Regions from separate parts of the Mycobacterium liflandii genome, predicted to be linked through region 2. Evidence: riboswitches for the same ligand, from Rfam matches in the RefSeq annotation. Region 2 holds a riboswitch; the other holds the start of a gene.
What was found. A riboswitch is a leader RNA that binds a small molecule or an ion and turns the genes downstream of it on or off. The one in region 2 is predicted to bind glycine.
Positions count from the first base shown of each region.

Region 1 (15,596 bases), 2.5 Mb from region 2:
TTTTCCGGCCTTGCCCGCTCCCCTTTCCGTTGGTGACGAGGGAATTCGCGCCACACTGGCCGATGCCGTGGCCGCACCGTCGATGGGAGTTGCCGCGACCATCATGCTTGACCAGTCGTTGTCCACCGACGACGGCGGCAAGACTCGCCTAACCAATATCGTTGCGGCGCTGCAGAACCGAATCAAGACGCTGCCGCCCACCTCGGCTGTTGGGTTGTGGACGTTTGACAGGCGCGAGGGCCGAACCGAGGTGCCCACCGGGCCACTCGCCGACCCGGTAAACGGGCAGCCCCGCTCGGCGGCGCTCAACGCCGCGCTGGACAAGCAATATTCGTCAAACGGTGGCGCGGTGTCGTTCACCACGCTGCGGATGATCTATGAGGACGTGCAGGCGCATTTCCGTGCCGACCAGGCCAACTCGATCTTGGTGATCACCGGGGGACCCCATACCGACCAAAGCCTCGATGGCCCTGGCCTGGAGAATTTCATCCGGACCAGCGCGGACCCGGCCAAGCCAATCGCGGTCAACGTCATCGACTTTGGTGCCGATCCGGACCGCAAGACGTGGGAAGCCGTTGCTCAGCTCAGCGGTGGTAGCTACCAGAACCTGGCGACCTCGACGGGCCCGAACCTGGCCGCCGCGGTCGACACCTTCTTGAGCTGACCCGGCTACCCGCGAGGATCGATACGGGCCTAGCCGACCAGCAGATCGAGTGCGGCTTGCGTATACGCTTTGGGATCCTCCACCTGCGGGTAGTGGCCCAAACCGGGTAATTCGATGACCCCGGCGTTCGGGCGCAGTTCACGCAACCCATTGAGCACGTTCGTTGTGGCCACCGGGTCATCGAGGCCCCAGACGAACCCCAGCGGCTTGGGCCAGTCCCGTACCGCGTTGTGCCAGCGCTGCGCGTACCGCTCCCGCTCTTCGAGGTAGCTGATCAGAAGATGCGCGATGCGATGACCGTTGTTGTGGGTCAACAGTTCCCACTGCGCCTCAGCTTCTTGGGCCGACAACGGGTGCTGCGCCGAAAACAGTTTGCCGAAACCCCGCGTGAACCCGCCCCGGTTGACCAAACGAGCCGCGATCGGCCCCAGCGGACCACGCAACACCTTCTGAATGGGACGTAGGCTGGCGCGTTCGAGGATCACGCTGCCGTTGCTGAGGACCACGCGTTGCAGCTCGAATGGGAGCCGGCCCTCGAGGTCGCGGGCAAGCAACTCGGTCGTCACCGAGGTACCCATGTCATGAGCCAGCACCACCACCGGTCCGGTGACGTTCTGGGCTACTACGTTTTGCGCCAAATCGGCCTGTTCCAGCAGGCTGTAGCGGTGCGGACGGGGCTTGTCCGACAGACCGAAACCAAGAAAGTCCATGGTCAGCCAGGCCTGACCCGCCAGGTACGGAATCACCGACCGGAAGTCGAACGAACTGGATGGGAATCCGTGCAGGAGCAGGACCGTGGGCGCAATGCCCTCACCAGATCGCACCAGGGCTCCGGCGTTGTTGATTAGCAGGCTTGTGAGCTGGGGAATTGTGGATTGAGGAGGTCTAGGCGGCGGTTGGCGGTCAAAGCGGTGATCCGGCAGGCTTCGGCGATGTTGTCGGCGCCGTTGAGGCGGTGCAGATTGATCGCGGTGTTGCGTAGCGTTGCTAGGACCTGTGCGCCGTTTCCGGTATGTGCCCTTTGACGGTCTTCGTCGAAGGTGACGTCGCGTATCCAGTGCAGGCTGTTCTCGATTCCCCAGTGTTGACGCATCCAGGTCATGATCGCGGTAGGGCGGGCGTGCTCGAACGGCAGGCTGTAGATGGCATAGACCACCTCCACGCTGCGCTGGTCGGTGGCGGTGATCAAGCGTTCACGAGTGATCCGGATGATTTGTTTTGCGTAGGGGAAGCCGATTCCTCGTGCAGCGGTGATGATTTGCAGGGTGCGGGTCTCGACACGGCCGTGGCCGCGGGAGTCGTCGGTAGCGGCTGCGGGCACCTCGGCCCAGGGCAGCGCGGTGATACGCGCAAGTATTTTGGCTTGGTTGGACTTGACGATCATCAGGTAGTGCGACTTCAAGGTGGCGCAGATCAACTTCGCGGTGACGACCTGGGTATGCATCGCATCCACGGTGACCAGCCACCGCAAGCTACCCGGCAGCAGCGTGAGCAGGGCACGTACGCAGGGAATTTCATTGCTTTTCTCGGCGACAGCGAGTTGACCGAGCACCAATCGGGCACGGTGGGCGAACACCGACACGAGATGCGTGGCTGTCGCTTTGGCGCGTAAAGCACCACGCAGCATCTTGCCGTCCAACGCGATCGGCACCAATCCACTGGGGTCGCTGCTGGCCACGTGTGCAGTGAAGTAACTGCCCATCCTGGCGTTGAGGTCGGCGGGGTCTAGCCGAGACAAAACAGCGCGGAAGGTCTTCTCACTGGGCCGCCGGAACCGGACCCCTAATTGGGCCAACACATCATCGGGAGCGGTGGCCGCCCATGTGGCAAAACCAGCATAGCCGCGCATCCCCGCGGCAGTGGCCAGAACCGCGATCGCCAACAAAGCCATCAGCGAATACCTCCGACCGCGTGGGTCCCTCGGGTCTGGCACCGAGGCCAACACATCGAGAAACTCCGATCCGATGAGCTCGCTGCGCTCACCAGGACTCCAGCGGTCGAACACCTCTGGAACCGACGACACAGGCAATACTGAAACGGTAGGCACGGGCAACTCCAGACCAACGACGAACAGTAACCAACTCGATCGTTCTCCAGATAGCCCGTGCCTACACTCCGGCCCCAATAGCGCGGCACCAAAGATCATCAACCCAGCTCACAAGCCTGCTAATCAACAACGCCGGAGCCCTGGCTCGACGATCAACATGGCGAATGTGGCGGCAACCGCGCCCACCACTGCGGTGTTAGCGGCCGGTGCGGATGAGGTGTCCGCGGTCATCGCCGCCTTGTTCGCCGCGCACGGCCAGGCCTACCAAACCTTGAGCGCTCAGGCGGCCCAATTTCATGACCAGTTCGTTGCGGCGATGACCTCGGCCGCGGGGGCCTACTCGGGCGCCGAAGCCGCCAACATCTCGCCGCTGCAATCGCTGCTTGACGCGGCCAACGGGGAGACGATGGCGATGTTGGGGCGCCCGCTGATCGGCAATGGAGCCGACGGGGCACCGGGCCAGGCCGGTGCGGACGGTGGCTTGTTGTTCGGCAACGGCGGCAACGGCGGCAGCGGGCTGGCCGGCCAGGCGGGTGGGGTCGGTGGGGCCGCCGGCCTGATCGGTAACGGCGGCAATGGCGGCGCCGGCGGTGCGGGGTCGAACGGATTGGCCGGCGGCAGCGGCGGCGCCGGTGGGTGGCTGATCGGCAACGGCGGCAATGGCGGCGTCGGTGGGATCGGCTCGGCGGCCGTCGGTAACGGCGGGTCCGGGGGTGCCGGCGGGGCGGCCGTCGGGCTGTTCGGAAACGGGGGCATCGGCGGGGCCGGCGGGGGCGCCGAAGGACTCACCGGCGGCGCCGGCGGCGCCGGTGGATCCGCTGTCGGGTGGTTCGGCGATGGCGGGGCGGGCGGCGCCGGCGGCCCTGTGGTGCCCACGGCGGCCCTGGGCGGGTTGGGCGGGGCCGGTGGTGCCGGCGGTAATGGCGGACAACTGTGGGGCGACGGCGGGGCCGGCGGGCTCGGTGCGTTCGGTCAGCACGGCGGCGGGGCCGGCGGTGCCGGGGGCAATGCCGGAATGGTCGGCAACGGTGGCGACGGCGGCACCGCTCTCGGTCTCGCCCACGGCGGCGACGGGGGCACCGGCGGGACGCTGATCGGTAACGGCGGTGCGGGCGGCGGCGCGACGATGTCAGACGCCGGGGACGGCGGTGATGCGGTCGGCCTGATCGGCAGCGGCGGGGCCGGTGGCATCGGTGGGGCCGCCCTGGCTGGCGGCACCGGTGGGACTGGCGGGGATGGCGGCCATGGCGCCAAGCTGCTGGGCAACGGCGGCGCCGGCGGGGCCGGCGGAGCGGCCGGGGGCGGACTCGGCAACGGCGGCAACGGTGGAAACGGCGGCGAGGCCGCGCTCATCGGCAACGGTGGTGCTGGTGGTGACGCGGGCACGTCCGGGAGCAGTCGCAACTTCGGGGACGGCGGCAACGGCGGCGATGCACAGTTGATCGGCAACGGCGGCAACGGCGGGACGGTGGCCGGGGCAAACGGGACCGACGGGCCCTAGCCGGAAACCCGCGGCCGACCGGGTCGGCCCTAGGCGAAAGCCTCCACCGGCGGGCAGGAGCAGACCAGGTTGCGGTCGCCATAGGCGCCGTCGATACGGCGCGCCGCCGGCCAGACTTTCGGCCGAAACGCGGTGCCGAGCGGGTAGGCCGCTTCCTCGCGGGTGTACGGGTGGTCCCACTCGCCCACCAGCAAACACTGCGCCGTGTGTGGCGCGCCCCGTAGCGGATTGTCGTCAACGGGCCACTGTCCGGACCCGACCCGGTCGATCTCGGCGCGGATGCTGATCATCGCGTCGCAGAACGCGTCGACCTCGGCCAGGCTCTCGCTTTCGGTCGGCTCCACCATCAGCGTGCCGGCCACCGGAAAGCTCATGGTAGGTGCGTGAAATCCATAGTCTGCCAACCGCTTTGCGACATCGTCGACAGTCACTCCGGTTGCCTTGGTGATGCCGCGCAGGTCCAGGATGCACTCGTGGGCGACCATGCCGTTCTCGCCGGTGTAGAGCACCGGGAAATACTCGTCCAGACGCCGCGCGATGTAGTTGGCCGAGGCGATCGCGGTCAGCGACGCCGCGCGCAGACCGTCGGCGCCCATCATGCGGATGTAGGCCCAGGTGATGGGCAGGATCGAGGCAGACCCGTAGGGCGCCGCCGACACCGGATCCCCTTGGGGTAGTCCCGGCGCGAACGGATGGCCCGGCAGAAACGGAGCCAGATGCGACCGCACCGCCACCGGACCCACTCCCGGACCACCGCCCCCGTGCGGGATGCAGAAGGTCTTGTGCAGGTTCAGGTGGCTGACATCGCCGCCGAATTTGCCCGGTCGGGCCAGGCCCACCAGCGCGTTGAGGTTGGCGCCGTCGACGTACACCTGGCCGCCGGCGTCGTGCACCGCCGCACAGATGTCGGCAATGTCGTGCTCGTAAACGCCGTGCGTGGAGGGGTAGGTGATCATCAGCGCCGCCAACCGGTCGGCGTGCTCGCCGACCTTGGCACGCAGATCGTCGAGGTCGACATCGCCGTTGTCGTGGCAACCCACCACGTCAACCCGCATCCCGGCCAGGGCGGCCGAAGCCGCATTGGTGCCGTGTGCGCTGGACGGGATCAGGCAGATATCGCGGTGCGGCTCCCCCCGGCTGGCGTGGTATTCGTGGATGGCCAATAGGCCGGAGTACTCCCCCTGTGAGCCCGCGTTGGGCTGCAAGGAGACCTCGTCGTAGCCGGTGATGGCCGCCAACCAGCCCTGCAGCTCAGTGATGAGCCGACGCAGGCCCGGGGTATCCGAGGCCGGGGCAAACGGATGCTGACGTCCGAGCTCAGGCCAGGTAATCGACTCCATCTCGGTTGCGGCATTGAGCTTCATCGTGCATGAGCCGAGCGGAATCATGCTGCGGTCCAGCGCAATATCTTTGTCCGCGAGTTCGCGCAGGTAGCGCATCATCGAAGTCTCGGTGCGGTAATTGGTGAATGCGGGATGGGTCAAGAACTCTGAGGTGCGCGTCGCGATCTCGGCGCGTGCTGCCTTGGCGGCCGACACCCCGAACGCGTCCAGGACCGCGGTCACGTGCGCGGCGGTGGTTACTTCGTCGCAGGCCACCGACACGTGGTCAGCGTCGACGCGCCATAGGTTGACTCCGCTCGCCTTGGCCGCGGCCACCACCTCATCGGCACGGTCGGGTACCCGCGCCAGCACGGTGTCGAAGAACGTGTCGTGCACCAGCGCGTCGCCCAGCGCACCGGCGATGGTCTCGGCATGCCCGTGCACCCGCCGGGCGATGCCGGTCAGCCCATCGGCGCCGTGATAGCTCGCATACATTGCGGCCATCACCGCCAGCAGCACCTGAGCGGTACAGATATTGCTGGTCGCCTTGTCGCGGCGAATGTGCTGCTCGCGGGTCTGCAGCGCGAGACGATAGGCCGGGTTGCCGTCACTGTCGACCGATACGCCGACCAACCGGCCGGGCAACTGCCGGGCGTGCTTAGCGTGCACCGACAGATATCCGGCGTGCGGGCCGCCGAATCCCATTGGAACCCCGAAACGTTGGGTGGTGCCGAACGCGATGTCAGCACCGATCTCGCCGGGCGGCGTGAGAAGTGTCAGCGCCAACAGATCGGCGCCGATGGACACCAGCGCGCCGCGGTCATGGGCCTGCTGGATCAGGGCGGTCCAGTCGGTGATGCGCCCACTCGCCCCGGGCAGCTGGGCGATCACCCCGAAGAATTCGCCGTCAGGCAACCCGTCGCGCAGGTCGGTGGTGACGATCTCGATACCCAACGGCTTGGCGCGCGTGGCCAGCACTGCGGCGGTTTGGGTGAACAGGTCGGCGTCCACCGCGAGATGCTTGGTGGAACTGCGCGTTACACGGTGCATGAGCGTCATGGCTTCCGCCGCCGCGGTGCCCTCGTCGAGCATCGAAGCATTCGCGATCTCGAGGCCGGTGAGATCGGTGACCATCGTCTGAAAGTTGAGCAACGCCTCGAGCCGCCCCTGGCTGATCTCGGGCTGGTACGGCGTGTAGGCGGTGTACCAGGCCGGGTTCTCCATGATGTTGCGTAACAGAACCTGCGGCGTGAATGTGTCGTAGTAGCCCTGTCCGATCATCGACACGGCCGTGGTGTTGGTGTCAGCCAGCGCACGTAGCTCGGCCAGGGCCTCGGCCTCGCTGGCGGCCGGCGGCAGCTGATCTAGGCCCGGCGCGAGGCCGCTGTCGGTGGGCGTATCGAAAATCCGCGTCGGCACCGCCTTGGCGGCCAAGTCGTCGAGCGAGTCGACGCCGATCACCGCGAGCATGGTCGCGATGGCCTGGTTGTCCAGCCCGATGTGGCGGTCTGCGAAGGTCGACTCGAACATGGAGTGGTCGGACACGGTGACTCCTGACTGGGCAGCGGACGGGCCTTACCCAAGGCCACGTGCGGGCAGAGGACTAGCGGGCCCTCTCCCTCTGTCTTCACCCGTGCACCAGGCGCCTGAGAGATTCAGCGCCCAGCCCAAGCGGGCGCCTTTCCCCATCGGCGGGCGAGGACCGCTACGGGTCACCACCGCTTTCCAGAGGCATCGTCATCCAGCGCGGTCCGGGGGCCTGAGAGATTGACGGAGAGGTGTTGCTCCTTCGGCGTCCGTAGCTGGCGGCCACAGAACTCTCCCGCACGAGAACGATGCGTCGCCCAGTTTACTCGGCCAGCCGCAGCGACGGCGCGCTGCACGCCGATGCGTGGTGCCGAAGGCGGTCAGCCGATCTTGCGGTCTCGATGCTTGCGGCGCGACGCCAACTCGTCTTCAGGGGCGGCAATGGATTCTCCGCCGTCGGCCCGCTCGCCGTGGAAGTCGGCGATGACTCCGGTCAGCTCCCGCATCGCGCCCGAAACCGCGATGCCGAACACACCCTGGCCGCCTTGCAGCAGGTCTACGACCTCCTCGGCCGACGTGCAATCATAGACGGTTGTCCCGTCGGAGAACAGGGTGATGTTGGCCAGATCCTGGACCCCGCGCTGACGCAGGTGATCGACCGCAACCCGGATGTTGTGCAGCGAGATGCCGGTGTCGAGCAATCGCTTGACGATCTTGAGCACCAGAATGTCTTTGAAGGAGTACAGGCGCTGACTGCCCGATCCTGCCGCGCCGCGGATCGAGGGCACAACCAACGAGGTGCGTGCCCAGTAGTCGAGTTGGCGGTAGGTGATACCCGCAATCTGACAAGCGCTTGGTCCGCGGTAGCCGACCAGCTCGTCGGGTACCGAATCGTCGGGGAACAGTCCCTGCTGCACGGGTTCGCCTGCTGCAGAGCCATCGTAAGAACCGTTGGTCCCAGCGGTTGGGTTGGCTGCAAGATCCAGCTGTTCTTGACGTGGCTGGTCGCTCACGGTGTTTCCTCTCGCCGATCGCGCTGTTGTGTCACTAGCTGCGTCACTGGCTGCCTCGGCAACCGCGTTTGCTCAGGGCCGAGTTCTGAAGAGCATACGCTGTTGGACCGTTGCGGTCCGCGGGTTGATCATCAAGTCGCCTTCAAAGTATGGACGCTGCGCGGGCCCGTGAGCGCCATCCCCTAGGCGTGTCGAGATGGCATGTTGCGAGATGAGACGGATCCGTGACGTTGTTGATCCTCCCTCACGATTGCTTTTTTCCTGCACCTTTGTTGGGTCAGGTGGCCTTGAAGTCGTCGGGCGAAACGCTGTCGAGAAACTCTTTGAATTTCTCGACCTCGTCCTCTCGAACGGCGCTTCCGGCCTCCTCGTCACCCTCGTCGGGTATCAACAGGCCGGCCTGGGCCAGCACCGCCTCCTCGACATAAATCGGAACACCGACGCGCAGCGCAATCGCCACCGAGTCGGAGGGGCGAGCCGAGACCGTGATGTTGCGGTCGAAGATCAAATCCGCATAGAACGTGCCCTCTTGCAGATCGACGATGCGCACTTCCTTGAGGGAATGCCCGAGCGCGGCAATGAGATCCCTGATCAAGTCGTGCGTCAACGGCCGGGGCGGCTCCACGCCTTGTTGCTCAAGCGCGATGGCAGCGGCCTCGGACTGGCCGATCCAAATCGGTAGGTACCGGTCACCGTCGGCTTCGCGCAGCAACAGCACCGGCTGGTTCTGCGGTTGCTCGACGCGAATGCCGACAACACGAACTTCACCCATCTGTGTCTGCCCTCCACACATCCCGCCGTGACCGACCATTGCTCAGCGTGACGACGCGGTGAACACCCATCCCATTGCCACTGTCTGCCATTGTCGGGCCTTTGTCGCCGAACACCGAGCTGTCGAGGAAAGTCTAATCCTCAGCGGTGCAGAACGTCGCGTACAGCGGATTTGATTAACGAGGTGTGCAAGGTGATCGCCAGTGCGGCCACCTCACGCGCCAAGTCGTCGGCACGGTCGCGCGCGCCGGCCTTGTCGGCCTTGACCAACGGCCCGGCGATCTGTGCGATCAGGTCCGACTGCCGGTCGGCCGCCGAGCGGAAAGCGCGCAGGTGCCGTGGCTCCACGCCGTATTCCGACAGCGCGCGGGCGCACTGCAGGATTACCACGGCGTGTTCGTCGAAAAACCCACCCGGCCCGGTTGTGATCACGCCAGCCTTCAACACCGCACTGAGCAGTTCGTCGTCGACGCCCGAGCGCTCGATCAGGTCTTCGCGACTGAGCCGAACTCGCGCCGGCGCGACCGCCCCGGTGTCAGATCCCCCATCAGGTCCGGCGGTGCCGGCACTGTTACCCGCCACCGACACCAATTTCGGTACCCCGTAAGGGGATCCAATCGCCGGCAACTGGCCGTCGGGCTGGGCGTCCAGCTCCGACCTGATTACTTTGAGCGGTAGGTAATGATCACGCTGAGCGGTGAGTATGAAGCGCAGCCGCGCACAGTCGTACGCGGTGAACCTCCGATACCCCGATGCCGCGCGCTGCGGCGTCACCAGCCCTTCGGCCTCCAGGAAACGGATCTTGGAGATGGTGACATCTGGGAAGTCCGGTCGGAGCAGTTCCAACACCGCCCCGATGGACATCCCGGCGAGCGCGGGGCTATCGGGCGCGCTCACTGGCCTCCGGTGCCCCCGTCGTCGTCACCTTGCTTGGGGCCGGTCAGGAAGACCAGGCGGAACTTGCCGATTTGAACCTCGTCGCCGTTTGCCAACACGGCCGAATCAACCGGCTCCCGGTTGACGTAGGTGCCGTTGAGGCTCCCGACGTCCACGACGCTGAACTCGTTGCCTTCCAAGCGGAATTCGGCGTGACGACGGCTCACCGTTACGTCATCGAGGAAGATGTCGCTGTCGGGATGCCGACCAGCCGAGGTGATGGGTTGATCGAGCAGGAAGCGCGACCCGGCGTTGGGCCCCCGCTTCACGACCAGCAACGCCGAGCCGGCCGGCAGTCCCTCTACCCCTGAAACTGAGCTTTCGGTGCCCGACTGGGTGGGGGCGTCCAGTTCGTTGAGGAAGTCAGCGCGGAAGACCGATGTCGTCTCCACGGTAACTTCGTCAGAAGTCTGGTCCCTATCTCTTGCTGCGTCCATGTCCGTCACCCGCTGCTCCTCACTGGCCGCTATCGCCTTGACCGCCGAGCCGGTCCACCGGCTTCTCCCTCGGATATACCGCTTGAACTACCTTTTACTGCCTTCAAACGCTTCCAACGCTGATCTATCGACCGTACCGCGCGAGGGTCCGCCCCGCGGCGGCGACGTGCCCGCCACTGCGGATCGTATGCCCGAAAGGCTGGTTCCTCATAGGTCAGTCACGGGTCCAACGCGCCCCCAACGCTGGCAGGGACCTTAGCAACCGATCATTCGGTCACCGTGTCGCGGTAGGTCTGGACGTCAAGCAAAGCCGCCAACGCCGATTCCAGCGCGGCGACGTCGGAACCCTCGACCTGGACGTCCAGCAACCAGCCGGCGCCATACGGATCGGTGTTCACCAGCTGTGGCGTCGCTTCCAGATCAGCGTTCACCGCGGCCACCTTGCCCGAGATCGGGGCAAACAGATCAGACACCGACTTGGTCGATTCGACCTCGCCGAAGGTCTCCCCGGCGGTCACTTCGGCACCCACGTCGGGCAGCTGCACGAAGACCACATCACCGAGCGCAGACTGCGCGAAGTCGGTGATCCCGACCCGCACGGTGTCCTCCGCGGTCCGGCGAATCCACTCGTGCTCGGCGGTGTAGTGCAGGTCGGCGGGGATATCGCTCACGGTAATCCTGTTCTGGTCGGTTTTCGGTGTTAGTTCATTTGACGGGCTGAGCGTATTGGTGAGGTTTTGGTTGCCGCAAGGCGGTCACGTCTACGCGGTCGGACTGCTGTACCGACATCCGCCCGCCGACACGTTTGATGCTGTCCTCTGCGCCACCCGGAATGTTCATCGCCGCGGCCAGTGTAGGTGGATCACCAATCGCCAGAATCGAATACGGCGGTGAGAGGTTCTTGTTGTCGATTGTCAACGCACCGGGAGCACCAACGACCCAGGTATCCACACCGACCCGAACCGACTGCTGAGCGTCACTGACTTGGATCGCCTCGGCTCCGGCGGCACGCAATTCGTTGATCACATCGAGCATCGCTTCCGGCGCCACCCCCGGCCCCGGATCGTCGATTCGCACCGTGACCCCGGGCCCGGTGGCGCCCACCGCACCGACCAGGATGGACAACGTGGCCAGCCTGGCCTGAGCGCTCTCGATCGCGGTCTGGTCGTTGTTGCCGGAAGCCTCCAGCGCGTTGAGAGTGTTCTGCAGGTCGGTCACTTCGGCATTGAGCGTTCCCTCGCGTTGCCGCAGCGAGTCCAGCAACACCAACAGGTCCGCGGGCCGGGCCGTTTCCAGCGAGTCGCCGGACTCCGTCTGGCGCACCTGGGTCACGATGGCCACCCCCAAAACCAGGCACAACAGGATCGCCAGCGCCCCAAACAACAACCGGGAACGGCCGCGGCGCGCGCCGGTGGAGTCTTGAGTCTCGCGCGGTCCACGGTCGGGCCGGGAACGGTCGGCAGGCATCTCGTGACGACCGTGCTTGGCGGTTGCGTGACTTTTCGGGGTCGTCTTGGAGTGACCGTGTTGGGTTGCCGTGCCACGGTTTTCGTCACGGCTTTCGTCGCCGCCGGCGGCGCAACGATCCTGACTCACAGTGACCTCATCTCCGTATCTCCGTCATGCTCCGAACAGCCGGCGCCGCAGCGCCGCCGCGTTGCCGAAGATGCGAATTCCCAGCACGACGATGATCGCGGTGGACAACTGCGTCCCAACGCCCAATTGGTCGCCCACATAGACGATCAGGGCGGCTACCAAGACGTTGAACACGAACGACACCACGAAGACCTTTGGGTCGAAGATTCGCTCGAGATAGGCGCGAAGTCCGCCGAACACCGCGTCGAGCGCGGCCACCACCGCGATCGGCAGATACGGCTGGATGGCCTCGGGCACGCTGGGGTGGAAAACCAGGCCCAGCACGATGCCCACGGCAAGTGCCGCAATTCCGATCATGCTGGCTGATTTCCCGTCGGCTTCTCTCCCCCGCACACCACTAATACCAGAGCTTCTCTCACTAGGGCCCAATCTGCTTGGCGAACTTGACATCTCGAATGGATCCGGCGGGCAGTGCCAGACCGTCGCCGACGTTGACGCTAACGCCGACACCGTAGGAGATCTCCAGCAGCTTAAGACGGCGCATGCCGGGGCTTCGGTCGAAGGCGTCTCGCATCGCGTGAGGCGGTCCGACAGCGAGGATGGTGTACGGGCTACTGGTGGGATTGTTGTCGACCAGAATCGCTCCACCGGCCTGGCGGATGGTGACATTCGGTCCGATCCGGACACCGTCGACCGAGACAGCCTCGGCCCCACTTGCCCACAGCGAGTTGAGCACGAGCTGCAGATCGCGGTCCAAGATGATTTGCTGGCTGCCGCTGACGCGCTGCTTGGATGCGTCGGAAAGATTGGGCCCGACACCGGGGTCGGTCACCGTCACCGTCAAGCCAGGGCCGATGACCGGTGTGCTGGCAGCCGCCAGATTGAGGGCGTCGAGCTGGGTCAGCAGCCGTTGTCCTTCGACGTCGTCGGCCAACGCCAGCCGCTGCACGTCGTCGACCTTCGCCGAGAGTGCGCTGCGCCGCTGGGCCAGTTCGGCGGCAGCGGCCTGAGTGGAACGCACACTGGTCACCAGCAGCTGCTGTGCCGCGTGCACGCCGGGGGCAACCAGGCGCGCTTGCGCGACCGCGGCAGCGAAAACCGCGGCGACCAACGTGGCCGCCAGGGCCTGCCACAGCCAGCCGAAAGCGCGGGCTCGAACAGTTCGCTGGGCGCCGGAACTCTCGCGTTTGGCGGCTGCCGCGGCGTAACCGGGATCGAGGTGGTCGGAAAGCAGGGCACGAAGCAGCGACGGCACCGGGTTCCGTTTAGGCCGCGCGGCGTGGGCACTGTAGCCGGCGTTGGGGTCATAGCCACCGAGCAGCCGGCCCACCTCAGCCATCCCCGCCCGCATTTCGGCCGACCGGCTGGAAAGTCCGGTGCTTGATCTTGGGAATCCGGCGCACCACCATCGTCATCTGCACGATGTAGAGCACAAATGCCCAGAGGTATGCATACAGACCCCAGATCAGAAACGCCCAGCCGCATGCCTTGAGCGCTCGGCTCCACAACGCATCCCACTGGCCCAGCAACAGCACCGGAAACCCGGCCATCAAAGCAAACGTGGCGGCCTTGCCGACGTAGGTGACCGGCAGCGCCGACACCCCCCGGCCCCACAGCGCCGGCAGAGTCAGGGCCAGCGCCGCGTCGCGGGCCAGCAGTGCCGCGATGAACCACCACGGCACGATCCCGCTCAGCCCCAGCACGATGGGCACCGTGATCATGTAGAGCCGATCAACGGCGGGGTCCAGCAGCACGCCCAGCCGGGACGACTGGTTGAGGAGCCGGGCGATCTTGCCGTCGGCCCAATCCGAGGCCCCGCTGAACATCAGAATCGCCACCGCCCAGCCATGGGCGGGCGCGATCAGCATTACGTAGACGAACACTGGGATCAGGGCCAGGCGGATGGCGCTCAGCAAGTTCGGTACCGTCAGCACCCGATTCTGTGCGAGCACTGGCTTCATGAGCGGTGACCTTAGCTGGGTGACGAGAGAGCCCGCATCACGGGCGCCGAACGCCCGAACGGGAACCTGGCCCCACGGTAGGGCACGAACATGAATCCGGCTGCACGGTTGCCGCCCCGGCTCACCGGAAAACGCCGGGCAGGCTCAGCGTAGAGAGAGTGTCGTCGGACAGTGGGTTGTCGTTGACCATGTAGGTCCATGTCGACGTGGGCCTGGCCAATTTGGACAGATCCAGCCCGGGCTCGTCTTCGAGAACGTTGGCGGTTTCGAAGGTCTGCTGTGCCGCCTCGATCGCGTCCGCGGCCAGCGAGGCAAACGCGTCCACCGCCATCCGGTGAAACTCGTCAAGCGGATTCTGCCGACCGAGCGCCCGCAGGTGAATGCTTTCCCGGATGTCGGCCAGGTATGCCAGGTGATCTGCCCAGCCCCGGTCGAGGTGATAGAGCATGATCATCCGACAGATCTTCTCGAGGCGGTCCTCGGACGCTGTCTCGGATAGCTCCTTGTACCGCTTGGGCGCCAAGTCCGCGAGTTCCTCGCGTGCGGTTGCGGTGCGCAGCAACGTGTTGCGCCGGTCGACGATGATGGCGCGCTGCTGGGCGATCAGTTGGTTGTAGCGCCAGGTGTTTGCGTGCACGTCGAGCATGCGGCCCTCGGCAACTCGCTGGGCGTGGTCGAGCAGCCCGGCCGCTTTGGCGCTGACGATCTGGCCGTCTTCGTCGGTTTCCATCGGAAGCTTGTTGCCGTCCAGGTTGGCCGCGACAACGTCGTCTTCCCAGCTCGAGAAGAACACCGATGATCCGGGATCGCCCTGGCGCCCGGCGCGGCCGCGCAGCTGGTTGTCCAGCCGTTGGGTGTGGTGGCGGCCGGTGCCCACCACGTGCAGCCCGCCCAGTTCGGCGACCTGGTCGTGGTCGGCTTCATCGGATCCGCCCAACCGGATATCGGTTCCACGCCCGGCCATCTGGGTCGAGACGGTGACCCTGCTCAGAGTGCCGGCCTCGGCGATGACCGCAGCCTCTTCGGCATCGTTTTTGGCGTTGAGCACCACCGCGGGAATGTCGCGGCGCAACAGCCGCTCGTGCAGATCTTCGGACTCGGCAACGTCGCGGGTGCCGACCAGGACCGGCTGTCCCGTGTCATGTACCTCGGCGATGTGTTCAACGATCGCGTCGTTCTTGGCCGCAGCGGTGATGTACACCCGGTCGGATTCGTCCTCACGAATGTTGGGGGTGTTCGGCGGTATCGGCGACACGCCCAACTTGTAGAATTGGCGCAGCTGCTCACCGGCCGCCAACGCGGTTCCGGTCATGCCGCACACGGTCACGTACCGATTGATCAGTGCCTGCACCGTGATGGTGCCGAGCACCTCTCCGGTCTCGGTGGTTTCGATACCTTCCTTCGCCTCCACCGCCGCCTGCAGCCCGTCGGGCCAGCGCTGCAGTTGTGCGATGCGACCGCGCGACGCGTTGATCAGGTGAACCGCGTCGTCTCGCACGATGTAGTGCACGTCGCGCTGCAGCAGCACATGGGCGTGCAGGGCCACATTGACTTCGGTCAGCGTGGTCCCGACATGCTCTTCGGAGTACAGATCGATGCCGCCCAGCGCCTTTTCGACCTTGCGCGCTCCGGCCTCGGTCAGGTGGACGTTGCGGCTGTCGGCGTCGGTGGCGAAGTACTCGTCGGCGTCCTTGTCTTTGACGAGTTGGCCCACCAGCTTGATGATCTCCAGCCGCGGTGTCTCGCGGTGAGTCGTCCCGGCCAGCACCAGCGGGACCAGTGCCTCGTCGACCAGCACCGAGTCGGCCTCGTCAATGAGCG
Region 1 covers NZ_CP023138.1:3,144,566-3,160,161, reverse strand. Annotated here, with positions in the region: gene CKW46_RS14210 (substrate-binding domain-containing protein) at 1-664, shown strand, start outside; gene CKW46_RS14205 (alpha/beta fold hydrolase) at 694-1,533, opposite strand; gene CKW46_RS14200 (ISAs1-like element IS2404/ISMul1 family transposase) at 1,509-2,711, opposite strand; gene CKW46_RS14195 (PE family protein) at 2,806-4,212, shown strand; gene gcvP (aminomethyl-transferring glycine dehydrogenase) at 4,242-7,079, opposite strand; glycine riboswitch at 7,146-7,271, opposite strand; glycine riboswitch at 7,272-7,369, opposite strand; gene CKW46_RS14185 (MerR family transcriptional regulator) at 7,442-8,074, opposite strand; gene CKW46_RS14180 (bifunctional nuclease family protein) at 8,352-8,846, opposite strand; gene ftsR (transcriptional regulator FtsR) at 8,987-9,742, opposite strand; gene garA (glycogen accumulation regulator GarA) at 9,739-10,218, opposite strand; gene gcvH (glycine cleavage system protein GcvH) at 10,485-10,889, opposite strand; gene CKW46_RS14160 (DUF881 domain-containing protein) at 10,924-11,814, opposite strand; gene CKW46_RS14155 (small basic family protein) at 11,839-12,171, opposite strand; gene CKW46_RS14150 (DUF881 domain-containing protein) at 12,233-13,153, opposite strand; gene CKW46_RS14145 (CDP-alcohol phosphatidyltransferase family protein) at 13,146-13,775, opposite strand; gene secA2 (accessory Sec system translocase SecA2) at 13,897-15,596, opposite strand, start outside.
Region 1: linked by a shared signal. The riboswitch ahead of gcvP (aminomethyl-transferring glycine dehydrogenase) and the one ahead of gcvP (aminomethyl-transferring glycine dehydrogenase) in region 2 are both predicted to bind glycine.

Region 2 (15,596 bases):
GGACTGGCTGATCAGGCTGATGGAGGGGGTCGAGGACATCCCCGGCACCGCGCTCACCGAGGGCATCACCTGGGGCTGGGAAAGCTACCCCCAATACCTCGACACGATCGGCAAGCAGAAGTTCTCCATCGACGTGGGGAGCCAGATCGCCCACGGCTCCGTGCGCGCATACACGATGGGTGAACGCGGCGCCCGTAATGAACCGGCCACCGCCGAAGACATCGCGGCGATGGGCCGGCTGGTCACCGAGGCGATCGAGGCCGGTGCGCTCGGGTTCTCGACCTCACGCACGCAGGCTCACCGCGCGATGGACGGCGAACCGGTGCCCGGAACCTTCGCCGCCGAGGACGAGCTATTCGGGCTGGGGCGCGCCATGGCCGCCGGCGGACAGGCCGTCTTCGAGCTCGCCCCGCAGGGCGCCGCGGGCGAGGACATCGTCGGGCCGAGAAGGGAACTGGAATGGATGCGGCGCCTGGCCGGTGAGATCGATCGACCCGTATCGTTCGCCCTGATCCAGGTGGACGCCGATCCCAACCTGTGGCGCGAGCAGCTGGAGCTCTCGGCCAGCGCGCACGCGGCGGGCAGCCGCCTGCACCCGCAGATCGCCGCGCGCCCGTTCGGGATGATGATCGGGTTCCAAGGTCACCACGCCTTCACCCACCGCCCGACCTACCGCCGGCTCAAGGCCGACTGCACCCGCGACGAGCTCGCGCAACGGTTGGCCGATCCCGCGGTGAAAGCCGCGATCCTGTCCGAGGACGACCTACCCATCGACCCGAACGTGTTGTTCGACGGCATGTCCGCCTTCGTTCAGTACTCGCTGGGACGCCTCTATGCGCTAGGCGATCCGCCCGACTATGAACCCACCCGCGACCGCACCGTCGCCGCAATAGCCCAAGCCCGCGGCCAGGATCCGCTGGCGACCCTCTATGACCTGGTGCTCGAATCGAACGCGAGCGCCATGCTGATGTTGCCGCTGTTCAATTACGCAGACGGAAACTGCGATGCGATCCGCGAAATGATGCTGCACCCGGCCGGCGTTCTGGGGCTCTCGGACGGCGGCGCTCACTGCGGCATGATCTGCGACGCCTCCTACCCCACCTTCTTGCTGACCCATTGGGCACGCGATCGCAAGCGGGGCGAGAAGTTGCCATTGGAATATGTGATCCGCAAGCAGGCCCGCGACACGGCCCACCTGTTCGGCCTCACCGACCGCGGCACCATCGAGCCCGGCAAGAAAGCCGATCTCAACGTCATCGACCTCGAAGCGCTGCGGCTGCATCCGGCCGCGATGGCCTACGACCTGCCCGCCGGCGGCAACCGGATATTGCAGGGCGCAAGCGGATACGCCGCCACAATCGTCAGCGGAGCGGTGACCCGCCGTGGCGGTGTCGACACCGGAGCCCGTCCCGGCCGCCTGGTGCGCGGAGCGCGTTAGCGGGACGCGATGAGCACCGCCGCCGGCAATCCCGCCCGCACTCGCGACGAGGACGCGATTGGAGTTCCGCCGGCTTCCCCGACACTGGTGCCCGCGCAGCGCTACCACTCCCCCGCGTTCGCCCAGCTCGAAATCGAACGAATGTGGCCCAAGGTGTGGCAGCTCGCCTGCATGCTCGACCATGTCGCCGCGCCGGGCGACTACTTCGAATACCGCTGCGGCCCCTATTCGGTACTGATCGTCCACGACTGCGACGGCGTGCTGCGCGCATTCCAGAATGTGTGTCGCCATCGGGGCAATTCGCTGTGCGCGGGCTCGGGTTCGGGCCTGCGTGAACTGAAGTGCGGCTACCACGGCTGGACCTGGGATCTGACCGGAGAACTGCGGCGAGTGCCCAATCGCAAGGGTTTCGGCTCGCTGCACATGCCCGACTTCCCGTTGCTGCCCGTGCGGGTCGAGACCTGGGAGGGCCTGGTCTTCGTCAGTCTCGACGTCACCGCGATGCCATTGATGGATTACCTGGACCCGATACCCGAAGACATCGCGTGGTGCGGGCTGAGTGATTTTCGCTGCTACGCCACGCTCACCGTGGAAGTCGATGCCAATTGGAAGACCATCGCTGACGGCTACAGCGAGACCTACCGCATTCAGACGTTGCATCCCGAATTGTTGCGCTGTGTCGACGATATTCACGCCCCACAACAGATCTGGAGGCACGCTGGGAAGTCGGACCAGCCCTACGGTGTGCCGAGCCCACGCTTCGAAGGCACCCTGAGCGACCAAGAGGTCTGGGACGCTTACGTTTACACGCAGGGTGCGCTGATGGGCGCGGCCGAAGGCACGCCGTTGCCGGCCGACGAGCGCCGGCCCGGCCAGGCGGTTCAGGATCTCATTGCGGCACGCACCCGAGCCTTTGCCGCCACCCGCGGTGTCGACCTCGAGTGGGCCGACACCGATCGGATAACCCCGCTGCATCAGTACAACTTGTTTCCCAACATGACGTTTCTGGCCAACGCGGACCACCTGACCATCATGTGCTCGCGGCCCCAGCCGGAGCACTTCGCCGATCCCGACAAGGGCGAGATGGTGATGTTTCTGATGACGCGGATGCCGCCGGACGCGCCGCACAACAAGCCGACAGACGTCCGGATGGCCGCCGATCAGGCCGAGCCCGGGATCGTGCTCACTCAAGACATCCGAGTGCTCCCGGGTGTCCAGCGCGGCTTGCATCAGCCCGGCTTCACCCATCTGGTGCTGTCCGGCGAGGAACGGCGGATCATCAACATGCACCGCAACCTGGAGCGCTACCTTGATCTACCCGAACCCGAGCGGATGAGCGGGGGCGGACTTCGCCCCGGACCGGGGGCCCCGCGTGTGTGATGGTTCACATCGGGCGGATCGGATCAGCAATCGATCCGGCACCCACCACAGCTCCGGCCGCCGTTTTCGCAGCTGAACAGCGGTCCGAATGCGGCGCCGCGGGCCCCGAATATTATTGTGCGCATCCGCGTTTAACGCTCGATGGTCAAATGTGTCCGGTCTTGGTCGCCCCGGGCCTGCAGCCAACCGCCCGCCCGTGCGGTGTCCGGCCAACCGCCGGGCACCGCCAAATGTGGCCAATCGGGGGAGTGACAAGACGACGAGTCGGTGTGTATGTTGACTGCTCGTCACAACAAAATAGCCAACAACATTGCTGTTGACGCGACGCGGGAGAAACCTCGCTATCGAGGCGCCGTAGGAGCAATCTCCTCCCCGAGAATCTCTCAGGCCCCAGTACCGCATCGCCGAGGCGACTCTGGAGACAAGGATCGGTCACCTAGACCGTGCCTTACCGAAGGTGTACGACGTCGCTGTAATGGCGGCGCCACAGACTCTCAGGTTTCAGGACAGAGCGGGGAGGGAGCAACCAGCCCGGTGCGATTCGGGCCCACGGAAACCGGAGTTGCCCCTTGTCTGAAACATATGAACAACTGCACGGCGGTCGCGCTGTCGCTTCCAGTTTCGTGCCCCGTCACATCGGCCCCGATCCTGCGGCGATTGCGCACATGCTCGCCACGGTCGGCTACCCCAGCCTCGATGACCTCATCGATGCTGCCGTGCCGGCGTGGATCCGAAACACCGCGCCGATGGCCCTGCCCGCGGCTCGAACTGAACAGCAGGTACTCACCGATCTGGCCTCGATGGCCGAACGCAACACGATCCGGGTGTCCATGATCGGCCAGGGCTACTCGCCGTGTGTGACACCAGAAGTGCTGCGCCGCAACCTCATCGAATCGCCGGCTTGGTACACGGCGTATACCCCTTATCAGCCCGAGATCTCGCAGGGCCGTCTCGAGGCGCTGCTGACCTTCCAGACCATGATCGAGGACCTCACCGGGCTGCCACTGGCCGGCGCGTCGTTGCTCGACGAGGCGACAGCGGTCGTGGAAGCGATGCTGCTGATGCGGCGGTCCAACAAGAGCCCGTCTGCACGACTGTTGGTCGACAGCGACTGCTTCACCCAGACCCTGTCGGTGCTTCGGACCCGTGCGGCAGCGGTGGGCATCGACATCGAACTCGTTGACATCGAAAAGAAGCTGCCCGAGGGCGACTTCTTCGGCATCGTGCTGCAAGCACCCGGCGCCAGCGGCGCGGTACGGCACCTGGGCCGGTTGATCGCCACCGCGAAAGCCCGGGGCGCCATGACCACCGTCGCCGCGGACCTGCTGTCGCTGACCCTGTTGACCCCGCCAGGGGAACTCGGCGCCGACATCGCGGTGGGCTCGGCCCAGAGATTCGGTGTTCCGCTGTTCTTCGGCGGGCCCCACGCCGGGTACATGGCGGTCCGGAGCGGGCTGGAGCGGGCACTGCCGGGCCGGCTGGTCGGGGTGTCCAAGGACGTCAACGGCGCACCGGCCTACCGACTTGCCCTGCAGACGCGCGAACAGCACATCCGCCGCGACAAGGCCACCAGCAACATCTGCACCGCCCAGGCACTGCTGGCCAACGTCGCCGCGATGTACGCCGTCTATCACGGACCGGAGGGGCTGCGCGACATCGCTTCTCGAGTTCACGCCCATGCTGTGTCGATTGCGGCCAGCCTGCGCCACCACGGTTACACCGTGGCCCATGACCAGTTCTTCGACACCGTGCTGGTCGAAGTCCCAGGCCGCGCCGGCGAATTGATCGCACGCGCGGAAAGCCTCGGCATCAATCTGCGACGTGCGGGTTCTGATCATGTCGGAATCAGCTGCGACGAGACCACCACCACCGAGGTCATCACTTTGGTGCTCAAGGCCTTCGATGTCGAACGCATCGCGCCGAGCCGATCCCCCCTGGGCTCGGAGTTGCTCAGGACAACGCCCTACCTGCAGCACGGCGTATTCCACGAACACCGCTCCGAGACCGCCATGATGCGGTTCCTGCGCAAGCTCTCGGATCGCGACCTGGCCCTGGACCGCACCATGATCCCGCTGGGTTCGTGCACCATGAAGCTCAACTCCGCGGTCGAAATGGCCCCGATCAGCTGGCCGGAGTTCGCGGCCATCCACCCGCACGCCCCGATTGCGCAGACCACGGGATATCGGGAGCTGATCGCCGATCTCGAGCGCTGGCTGGCCGAGATCACCGGCTACGACCGCGTCTCGCTGCAGCCCAACGCGGGATCCCAGGGCGAACTCGCCGGCCTGCTCGCCATTCACGACTACCACGCCAGTCGCGGCGAGCAGCAACGCCGAATCTGCCTGATTCCGCAGTCGGCTCATGGCACCAACGCGGCCTCGGCGGTGCTGGCCGGCATGCAGGTGGTCGTGGTGGCCACCGCCGCCGACGGCAGCATCGACCTAGCCGACCTGCGCGCCAAGATCAGCACCCATTCAGCGGAGCTGGCGGCCATCATGCTCACCTACCCGTCCACCCATGGTGTCTACGAGCCCGACGTCACCACCGTGTGCGATCTGGTGCACAAGGCGGGCGGCCAGGTGTACATCGACGGCGCCAACCTCAACGCGCTGGTGGGAATCGCGCGGCCGGGCCATTTCGGCGGCGACGTCTCACATCTGAACCTGCACAAGACATTCTGCATTCCGCACGGCGGGGGTGGACCCGGTGTGGGCCCGGTCGCGGTGCGGGCGCACCTGGCCCCGTTCCTGCCGGACGACCCGCACCAGGACACCAGTGACTCGTCGGTGGCGGCGGCGAACTACGGATCAGCCGGGATCTTGCCGATCACCTGGGCCTATATCGCTCTGATGGGTCCCGACGGCCTGGCCACGGCCACCAAGTCGGCCGTGCTGTCAGCCAACTACCTGGCCGCCAGGCTCAACGACCACTACCCGGTGCTCTACACCGGTCCACACGGATTGGTCGCCCACGAGTGCATTCTGGATCTGCGGGAATTGACCCGCCGCTCCGGAGTGACCGCAGAGGACATCGCCAAGCGGCTCATCGACTATGGATTCCACGCCCCCACGCTGGCGTTTCCGGTAAGCGGCACACTGATGGTGGAACCGACCGAGTCCGAAGATCTGGCCGAGCTCGACCGGTTCGTCGATGCGATGGTCGCCATCCGCGGCGAAATCGACCTGGTCATGTGGGGCGAGTGGCCCTTGGAGGCCAGCCCACTGCGCCAAGCCCCGCACACCGCCGAAATGGTGTGTGCAGATACCTGGGACCTGCCGTACCCGCGCAGTGTGGCCGCATTCCCGGCGCCCTGGCTGGTCACCGACAAGTACTGGCCTCCGGTGCGGCGCATCGATGCGCGTACACGGCGATCGCAACCTGGTCTGCTCGTGCCCGTCGCCAGCGGCCTTCGAGTCAACGTTGCCGCCGAAATCCGCGTCACTTCAAGTACTTTGACCAGCAAGGGAATAGACATGACGACCAGCAGAATCACACCGGCCACTCCATTGCTGCAGCAGCACCATGAGCTGGGTGCCCGCTTCACCGACTTTGCCGGCTGGCAAATGCCGGTGCGCTACGGCAGCGAGCTCACCGAACATCACACCGTGCGCAGCGCCGCCGGATTGTTCGATCTGTCGCACATGGGCGAAATCGAGGTCCTCGGTCCCGGGGCCGCGGCCGCCCTGGACTACGCGTTGGTGGGCGCGTTCTCCGGCCTCAAGGTAGAAAAGGCCAAGTACTCACTGCTGTGCCGGGAGGACGGCGGTGTGATCGATGACCTGGTGGCATATCGGCTCGCCGAGGACAATTTCCTCGTCGTTGCCAACGCCGCCAACGTGGCGGCCGTCTACGAAGCGCTGGTCCAACGGGCCGCCGGATTCGACGCCACGGTCACCGACCGTTCCCAGGACACCGCGCTCATCGCGTTGCAGGGACCCGTCGCCGAGCGGATGCTGTGCAAGGTGGTCGCCGAGGCCGACCGGGCCACGGTCACCGAGCTCAAGTACTACGCGGCCACGCAAGTACAGCTGGGCGAGATACCAGTGCTGCTGGCCCGCACCGGATACACCGGCGAAGACGGATTCGAACTCTACGTCGACAACGCGCACGCCGCCCCGGTCTGGCACCTGCTACTCGACGCCGGTCGCGCCGACGGCGTCATCCCGGCCGGATTGGCCTGCCGCGACACGCTGCGGCTGGAAGCCGGTATGGCGCTCTACGGCCATGAACTCTCGCTGGAGACCAGCCCATACGACGCGGGACTGGGCCGAACGGTACGGCTCGAGAAGTACTTCGTCGGCCGCGATGCCCTCGCCGAACTGGCCGCGCAGGGACCGCGACGCACGCTGATCGGCCTGCAGGGACTCGGCAAGCGCGCCGCTCGGGCCGGATATGCGGTGTACACCGAGGACGGCCAACGGCAGATCGGGACGGTCACGTCGGGGGCCCTTTCTCCCACGCTGGGCTACCCGATCGCGATCAGCTACGTCGACGCCGGCACGGTAGACGCTGATTCCATTGTCGCCGTGGATATCCGGGGCAGCATGGAACGCTTCCGGGTAGTCGCGACACCGTTCTACGTGCGACCGCGCCCAGCCTGATCCTCATGACCATCGCGACCGCCCACGCATCCCAAGAAAGGCGACCATGACCGACCGCAAAATACCTGGCGACCGCAGCTACACCGCTGACCACGAGTGGATCGACATCGCGCCCGGTGCGGCCACACCCGACGGTCCCGTCCGCGTCGGCATCACCTCGGTGGCCGTCGAAGCCCTCGGCGACCTCGTCTTCGTGCAACTGCCCGAGGTCGGCGAGACCGTCTCCGCGGGCGAATCCTGCGGGGAAGTGGAATCGACAAAGACCGTTTCGAATTTGATCGCCCCCGCCAGCGGTGAGATCGTCGAGGTCAACACCGCCGCCCTCGATGACCCGGCAACCATCGCCACCGATCCCTACGGCGCGGGATGGCTGTACTCCGTGCAGCCGACGGCCGTAGGAGATCTGTTGACCGCCAGCGAGTACGCCGGACAGAACGGACTAAGCTTGTGAGCATCCTCAACGAATCCCTAAGCACCTTCGACCCCGACATCGCGGCCCTGATCGACAGCGAGCTCAACCGCCAGGAAACCGGGCTGGAAATGATCGCCTCGGAGAACTACGCACCGCTGGCGGTGATGCAGGCCCAAGGCTCGGTCCTGACCAACAAGTACGCCGAGGGCTACCCGGGCCGGCGCTACTACGGCGGCTGCGAATTCGTCGACGGCGTGGAGCAATTGGCCATCGACCGCGTCAAAGCGCTCTTCGGCGCCGAATACGCCAACGTGCAACCACATTCGGGTGCGACTGCCAATGCGTCCTCCATGCACGCGTTGCTCAATCCCGGAGACACCATTCTCGGGCTCTCGCTGGCTCACGGGGGCCACCTCACCCACGGGATGCGGATCAATTTCTCCGGCAAGCTCTACAACGTCGCGGCCTATGAGGTGTCCAAAGACGACTACCTCATTGACATGGATGCCGTCGCTCAATCAGCCCGCGATCACCAGCCCAAGATGATCATCGCGGGCTGGTCGGCATACCCCCGGCAGTTGGACTTCGCCCGATTCCGTGAGATCGCCGACGAGGTCGGTGCCGTGCTGATGGTCGACATGGCACATTTCGCCGGCCTGGTCGCCACCGGCCTGCACCCCAGCCCGGTGCCGCACGCGCACGTCGTCACCTCCACCACGCACAAGACGCTGGGTGGGCCGCGCGGCGGCATCATCTTGTCCAACGATGCGGTCATCGCCAAGAAGATCAACTCCGCGGTGTTCCCCGGCCAGCAGGGCGGGCCGCTCGAACACGTCATCGCCGCGAAGGCCACCGCCTTCAAAATGGCTGCGCAGCCCGAATTCGTGCAGCGCCAACAGCGTTGCCTCGACAGTGCCCAAATCCTGGCCGATCGGTTGAACCAGCCCGATGTCGCCGAACGGGGCATCACCGTGCTGACCGGCGGAACCGACGTTCACCTGGTGCTGGTCGACCTGCGCAACGCCGACCTTGATGGCCAGCAAGCCGAGGACCGGCTGGCCGCCGTCGACATCACGGTCAACCGCAACGCCGTCCCATTCGATCCGCGGCCCCCGATGGTCACCTCCGGGCTGCGCATCGGCACCCCCGCGCTGGCCTCGCGCGGCTTCTCCCACGATGACTTCGGTGCCGTAGCCGACATCGTCGCGGCGGCGCTGACCGCTGCTGACGACGACCAGCTGGGTGAGCTGCGCAAGCAGGTCCAGGAGCTCGCCGCGCGCTATCCGCTGTACCCGGAACTGCACAAGCCATGACGATCAGCGTTTTCGAACTCTTCACCGTGGGCATCGGGCCCTCCAGTTCCCACACCGTGGGCCCGATGCGCGCGGCCAACGAGTTCATCGCTGCGCTGCGCAGCGCGGGGCAGCGCGATGCCGTCGCCGCGGTACAAATCGATCTCTTCGGCTCACTCGCGGCCACCGGCGCGGGCCACGGCACCATGTCCGCGGTGCTACTCGGCCTGGAAGGCTTTCAGCCCGAGGCGATCAGCAGCGAAGCCAAGGAGCGCCGGCTCGCCGAAATCGCCGAGTCCGGAGTCACCCGGATCGACGGCACCGTGGCGGTCCCCCTTACCGAGGGGGACGTCAAGCTGCATCCCGACGTCGTCTTGCCCACCCACCCCAACGGGATGACGCTGACCGCCACCGATTCCGGCGGGCGGGTGCTGGCCACCGAGACCTACTTCTCTGTCGGCGGCGGCTTTATCGTCACAGCGGGTTCCGATCACAGCGACGACCGCCATTCATGTCGCACCCCCCTGCCGTACTCCTCGGGCCAGGAGTTGCTCGACATCTGCGACCAATTCGGCATCTCGATCAGCGAGGTGGCGCTACGCAACGAATCCTGCTGTCGCAGTGCACAAGACGTCCGAAGCGGTCTGCTGCACCTACGCGACGTCATGGTGGAGTGCGAACAGCAGAGCATTTCGCGCGACGGTTTACTCCCTGGCAGCCTGCAGGTGCGGCGTCGCGCGAAGAGCTGGTATGAGCGCTTGAACGCCGAAGACCCGAACCGCAAACCCGAATTCGCCGAGGATTGGGTCAACCTGGTTGCGCTGGCCGTCAATGAGGAGAACGCTTCCGGCGGCCGCGTCGTCACGGCGCCAACAAACGGTGCGGCCGGCATTGTGCCCGCCGTCCTGCATTACGCCGCCCACTACACACGGGCCGGTACCGCGGACTCCGACGACGCCACGGTTCGTTTTCTGCTGACCGCGGGCGCCATCGGATCCCTATTCAAGGAGCGGGCGTCGATTTCCGGGGCCGAGGTGGGCTGTCAGGGCGAAGTCGGCTCCGCGGCCGCGATGGCCGCCGCCGGACTGGCAGAGGTCCTCGGTGGCACGCCGCGGCAAGTGGAGAACGCCGCCGAGATTGCCATGGAACACAGCCTTGGCCTGACCTGCGATCCCATCGCCGGGCTGGTGCAGATCCCCTGCATCGAGCGCAACGCGATCTCCGCGGGTAAGGCCATCAACGCCGCCCGAATGGCGCTGCGGGGTGACGGTTTCCACCGCGTGACCCTTGACCAGGTGATCGACACCATGCGGGCTACCGGCGCCGACATGCACGCCAAGTACAAGGAGACCTCGGCCGGCGGCCTGGCCATCAACGTCGCTGTCAACATCGTCGAGTGCTGAGGACGTTTCGGTCGCTCCCCATGCCGCCGGTGCAGCCCGCCTCGATCCCCTTCGCCGCGCATTGGCACCTGTTACAGTCACCCGCGCCGGCAAACGAAGACTGATTGGGGTAGCCGCATGGCTGATGACACACCGGAGCACATTGTCGAATCCACCGACGTAGTCGTGATCGGTTTTGGCGCGGCAGGTGTGTCCGCGGCCATCACGGCACGCGAACAGGGCGTGCAGGTGGTGGCGCTGGATCGGGCTAATGGTGGTGGCGCAACCGCGATATCGGGCGGCATCATCTATGCCGGCGGTGGTACGGCGGTCCAGCAGCAAGCCGGTGTGCGCGACAGCTTCGAACAGATGCTGACCTATCTCCGCCTCGAAGTCGCAGATGCAGTCAGCGAGTCGACCCTGGAATCATTCGTGCGCGGTAGCCCCGAAATGATCGACTGGCTGAGCAACTACGGCGTGCCTTTCGACTCCACCGTTTGTCCCTACAAAACCTCGTTTCCGAATAATCACTACTACCTCTACCACTCGGGTAGCGAGAATTCCGGGGCGTTTCGCAGCCACACTCCGCCCGTCCAGCGCGGACACCGAGTCAAGGGAAAAGGCACCTCGGGCAAGCAGCTATATGCGCCACTGGCCAAAGCCGCACTCTCCCTTGGTGTTCAGTTCTACCCCCACACCAAGGTGACAAAGCTGCTGCAGGACTCGACGGGTCGGGTGACCGGAGTCGAAGCGATGACGATGCACGATGCGCCACCCCGCATTCGGCGGGCGTATGCCGCGTTGGCGGCGGTGTCCACCAAGCCCGGGATCTACTATCCGCCGCTGCGAAACTTGATGGAGCGCCGCCTGCGTGCCCTTAAGCGACGCTACGCCCGCGCGGTTCAGATCCGGGCACGCCGAGGGGTGATCGTGTGTGCCGGTGGCTTCATCGCCAACAGCGAATGGATCAAACGGTATGCCCCGCGCTACGTGACCGGGCTTCAACTCGGCACCAGCGGTGATGATGGCAGCGGTATTGCGCTGGCACAGAGCGTGGGAGCGGTCACCGAACGGATGGACAACGTCTCGGCATGGCGCTTCATCACGCCACCGAGCGCATTCATCAGCACCGTCATGGTCGACCAGCAAGGTCAACGCGTCATCGACGAGAGTCGGTACGGCGCTGCGGTCGGCAAAGCCTTGGTGCAAGATCACAACGCCAGGGCATGGCTGGTCACCGATGCGGACTTGATGAATGAAGCTCGGCGCCAGATGCTCAAGCAGCCGTTGTGGTTTCAGCGCGCTCAAGCCGCGGCATTGATGGTCGCCGATTCGGTGAGGGCCGAGACGCTGGTCGACGTGGCGCGCAAGGCGGGCGTCGATCCCGACGGCCTGCAGGCCACCGTCGACGCGCACAACAACGCAATCGACGCCGCAGCGACAGACCCCGCCGGTAAGCCCGCGGAATTTGTGCGCCGAGTAGCCCGCGCTCCTTTCACCCTGCTGAACATCTCGGTTCGGCCCAGCCTGCTCAACCCCACCCCGATGCTGACCCTCGGCGGGATCAAGGTCGATGAACAGACCGGAGCCGTGCTCGACGCATCCGGTGCGGCGATTCCCGGTTTGTTCGGTGCGGGTCGCACGGCAACCGGCATCTGCTCCAACTCCTATGTCAGCGGGCTGTCCATCGCAGATTGCGTGTTTTCCGGGCGTCGCGCCGGCACCCACGCCGCCAGCGCCGCGCTCGAATAGCCCACCGGCAGCGCAACGGGGAAGCCGGCTCGGGCAAGTTCGGATCCGGAAACGGTCGTCACGGCGCGGGGTCGGTCAGGTAATGCACGATCACCGGCCGCAGCCATCTGATGAGTTCCTCGTCGTCCATGTGCAGCAACGGCGGGAGGCCGATTACGTAGCGGGCCGTCGCCACACCGACCATTTGCGCTGCCACCAGCGCGGCGCGTTCGGGCCCCCGGTCCGGCACGATCGCCGATAGCGCTGGGCCGACCCGGTCGACGAACACCTCGACCAGCGCGTCCGCCGCGTCACGGTTGGTCGCGGCCGCGCGCAGTAGCGGGAGGAATGCCCCCCTGGGCCCCCACACCCTGAGGAAATTGGGCAGCAGCGCGTCGGCGATGCGGTCCATTGGGATGCCCGAGAGATCCGGGAATTTGATGTCGAATCGGGTGGCTGCCGTGAAGAGCCCCGCCTTGCTGCCGAAGTAGTGCATGACCAGCGCCGGATCGACCCCGGCGGCCTTGGCCACCGATCGGATGGTTGTTCGCTCGAACCCGTTCTCCCCGAACTGGGACTGTGCAGCGTCCAGGATCGCTGACCGGGTGGCGGTTGCGTCTCGCGTCTTCACGGGCATGCCAACCAGTGTATTCAACGATCGTTGACAGTGGGGATATTGAGATCTAACCCATAGCGGATTGCCATCTTGGCCGCTCAGTAGCCCAGTGCTTCGCGTAGTGCGGCGGCGCGTAGTGCTGCCGCACTACGCGAAGCACTCGACTACTAACCAGCCAAGCCGGCAGCGGTCAATCACTCCACCTACCAACGCCCAACGCCCAACGCCCAACGCCGAAGACAACCAAAGGGATCCAGCAATGACCTCCCCTCTGACCGTCAGTATCCCCAGCCTGCGGACTGCGGCGGGTGAGCTGTTCGCGATCAGTACCGCAGCTGACTTTCCGAGGATTCCGCCGGGAGTCCTTGCGATCGGAACTGATCCGGCATCAGTGCATTTCAATCGGCTTTCGCCGGCCATGTTGGGAACGTTGAACGCGAGGCTGCTGGCTATCCAAAAGGATCTTTTCCAGCTGTCGAATGATATGGCTGCCGCGGCCCGCGCCTACCAAGAGGCCGATGCGGCCGGGAGGTAGGTCACCCCGGCCGGGCGGACGCGCGCCAGCTGACCAATCCGGTCCGGCGTTGACCGGCTCTTCGGACTTGGTAGGGACCTGGTGTGCGGATCCCGTTGGCGATCTTGATCTGTGCCGCTCAGATCTCGGCCAGCAGCACCGTGCCGTCGGCCCCAATGTGCAGGCCGAGCCCGCTGACCTTCAAGATGTTGCTCACATGCTGCGCCGCGATCAACGGCGGGACCGCTTCGGGTTGGGCCTCCCGTGTCACCTCGATCAGCGCTTGAGTGCTGAGGACGCCGGCGAAGATATCCTCCTTGACCTCCGTGGCGAATTCGCACACGTCGAAGTGCCAGTCGGTGACAAGTGCGAGAGCGGCCAGCACGGACCTCATCTGTTCCAGGATTTCCTCGAACCTCACAGCGGCTGCGGCGCCGGCCGGGCCCTGCCAACGACCATCCTCAAACAGCGCCCCCGCCTCCCAGCACGCCTCCCCCACGTCTTCGAGCTGCGCGCACGTGCGGCGCAACATCACCGCCAGGTCCGACACGAGGTCTTCCTCGATGCCGGGCCATCCGTCAGGTTCGAGCATCGCCGGGGCGTCGGCAGTGGTCGGTCTTGGGATGGGCATCGCTTAGCTACCTCCGATGGTTGACGCGGTCAGCTGCGCCCCGAGGGACCACCTTGCCCACTCACACCCTGGCCGAGTGCCGGCTCGGCCAGGGCGTGAGCAGCCGACCCCCATCAGGCAGCGATTGCTTGTGCGCTGTCGAGTTGCGCGGTGATGTACAGCCAGTACAGCCAGTCGGTCACCGCAGCGCGCTGGGCGTCGGCGTCGACGGCGTTGTGTGCCCGCCAAAGCAGAATCTCTTGGCTGTGGGCCGCGTAGTTGTAGAACTCGGCCACGCGCGCAATCTCGCGGCCCGCGCACTCGCTGCCCATGGGTTTGAGTACCTCGAACCACAACCTGTGGCGTCGATCGACCGGCGCATTGGCATCCGCCGGTGCGGCGGGTAACAAGTCGATCAGACGCGCATCAACGGTCGCGGCCAGGCGCTTGGCCGCGCGTGGGTCCACCACTTCCAGCCGAGTTCGACCGCTCATCTGGCCGGTGTCGGGGATCTCGTCGGGTTGCAGCAGAATCTTCGGCACGCCGGGATCGCAGTTGACCAGCTGTTCTTCGGTGGCGATGATCGCGCGCAGCGTGGCGTTGTGATGGGCGGCCCAGCCCTGCACGGCCATCACCGGGTAGGTGGCCCAGCGGGCCCGCTCGCTGGCGGCGATCCCCCGGTCGCTGCTGGCCATGTGCACCGCTGCCGGCAGGTGCACCCCGTCGGGGATGTAGGCCAGCCCGTAGCTGTTGGCCACCACGATCTCACCGTCGGCGGTCACAGCGGTGACCCAGAAGAACCCGAATTCATCGGTGCCGCCGACATCGGGTGCGTTCAGCGCCGCGGCGATGCGTCGGGCCAGGGCCAATGGATCGGGCGCCTCGCTGGTGCGTGGCGTCGAGGCCGCAGCGATCGCATCACGTTCCGCCAGCGCGGCGGCCACCGGAATCGCCACCAGCGCATCAGCATCCATCGTCTCGGCGGTGCCGGCGAAGTCCCCATCCGCAGTGGATCGGGCGTCCACCGGGGCCTTGCCCGCTGACTTGTCTGCTGCCGGTGTGGTGGGCGTTCGACCCGATCGGGTGCCGGCTACCGGAGCACTCGAACGCACGCCCGGCCCCGCGGCGGCACCCCCCGACGCAATCGATGTCGTCGGTGCCGCCGAGGCTGACGAAGCGCCCGACGCGGCGGCCGCCGGATCAGCCTGCGGTACTGGGGAACTCGCCCCGACCTCCGGCCCCAAGAACTGGGGCCGGATCCCTTGTCCACCCGGGTGCGCGCCACCCCCACCGGTGGGCACCGGTGCAGCGGCCGGCTCGGCTGCCGACGTGTCCGGCTCCGAGGAAGGCGGACCTTGAGGGGCGGCCGCCGAGGATCCCGACATTCCCGCACCCGACATCGACGCCAGAGACGACGGTGAACTCAGACTCGACAGCGGGCTCAACGCGGCCGTCGCACCCGAAGTCGGCACCGAGGTGGCTGCCGGCGTGCTCCCCGACGTGGGTTGCACGGTGTCCGATGACGTCGAGTCCGAAGCCTGTTCTTGCTGGCCCAGTAGTGGCTTTATCGGCTTGGGGATGTTGTTGGAGATCGGCGCGGGTAGCGGCGGTAGCGGCGGG
Region 2 covers NZ_CP023138.1:683,733-699,328, reverse strand. Annotated here, with positions in the region: gene CKW46_RS03290 (N-acyl-D-amino-acid deacylase family protein) at 1-1,438, shown strand, start outside; gene CKW46_RS03285 (aromatic ring-hydroxylating oxygenase subunit alpha) at 1,448-2,818, shown strand; glycine riboswitch at 3,136-3,227, shown strand; partial or broken gene gcvP (aminomethyl-transferring glycine dehydrogenase) at 3,484-6,274, shown strand; gene gcvT (glycine cleavage system aminomethyltransferase GcvT) at 6,292-7,419, shown strand; gene CKW46_RS03270 (glycine cleavage system protein H) at 7,466-7,870, shown strand; gene glyA (serine hydroxymethyltransferase) at 7,867-9,144, shown strand; gene CKW46_RS03260 (L-serine ammonia-lyase) at 9,141-10,526, shown strand; gene CKW46_RS03255 (FAD-binding protein) at 10,644-12,257, shown strand; gene CKW46_RS03250 (TetR/AcrR family transcriptional regulator) at 12,316-12,873, opposite strand; gene CKW46_RS03245 (hypothetical protein) at 13,112-13,387, shown strand; gene CKW46_RS03240 (hypothetical protein) at 13,506-13,958, opposite strand; gene CKW46_RS03235 (EspK C-terminal domain-containing protein) at 14,111-15,596, opposite strand, start outside.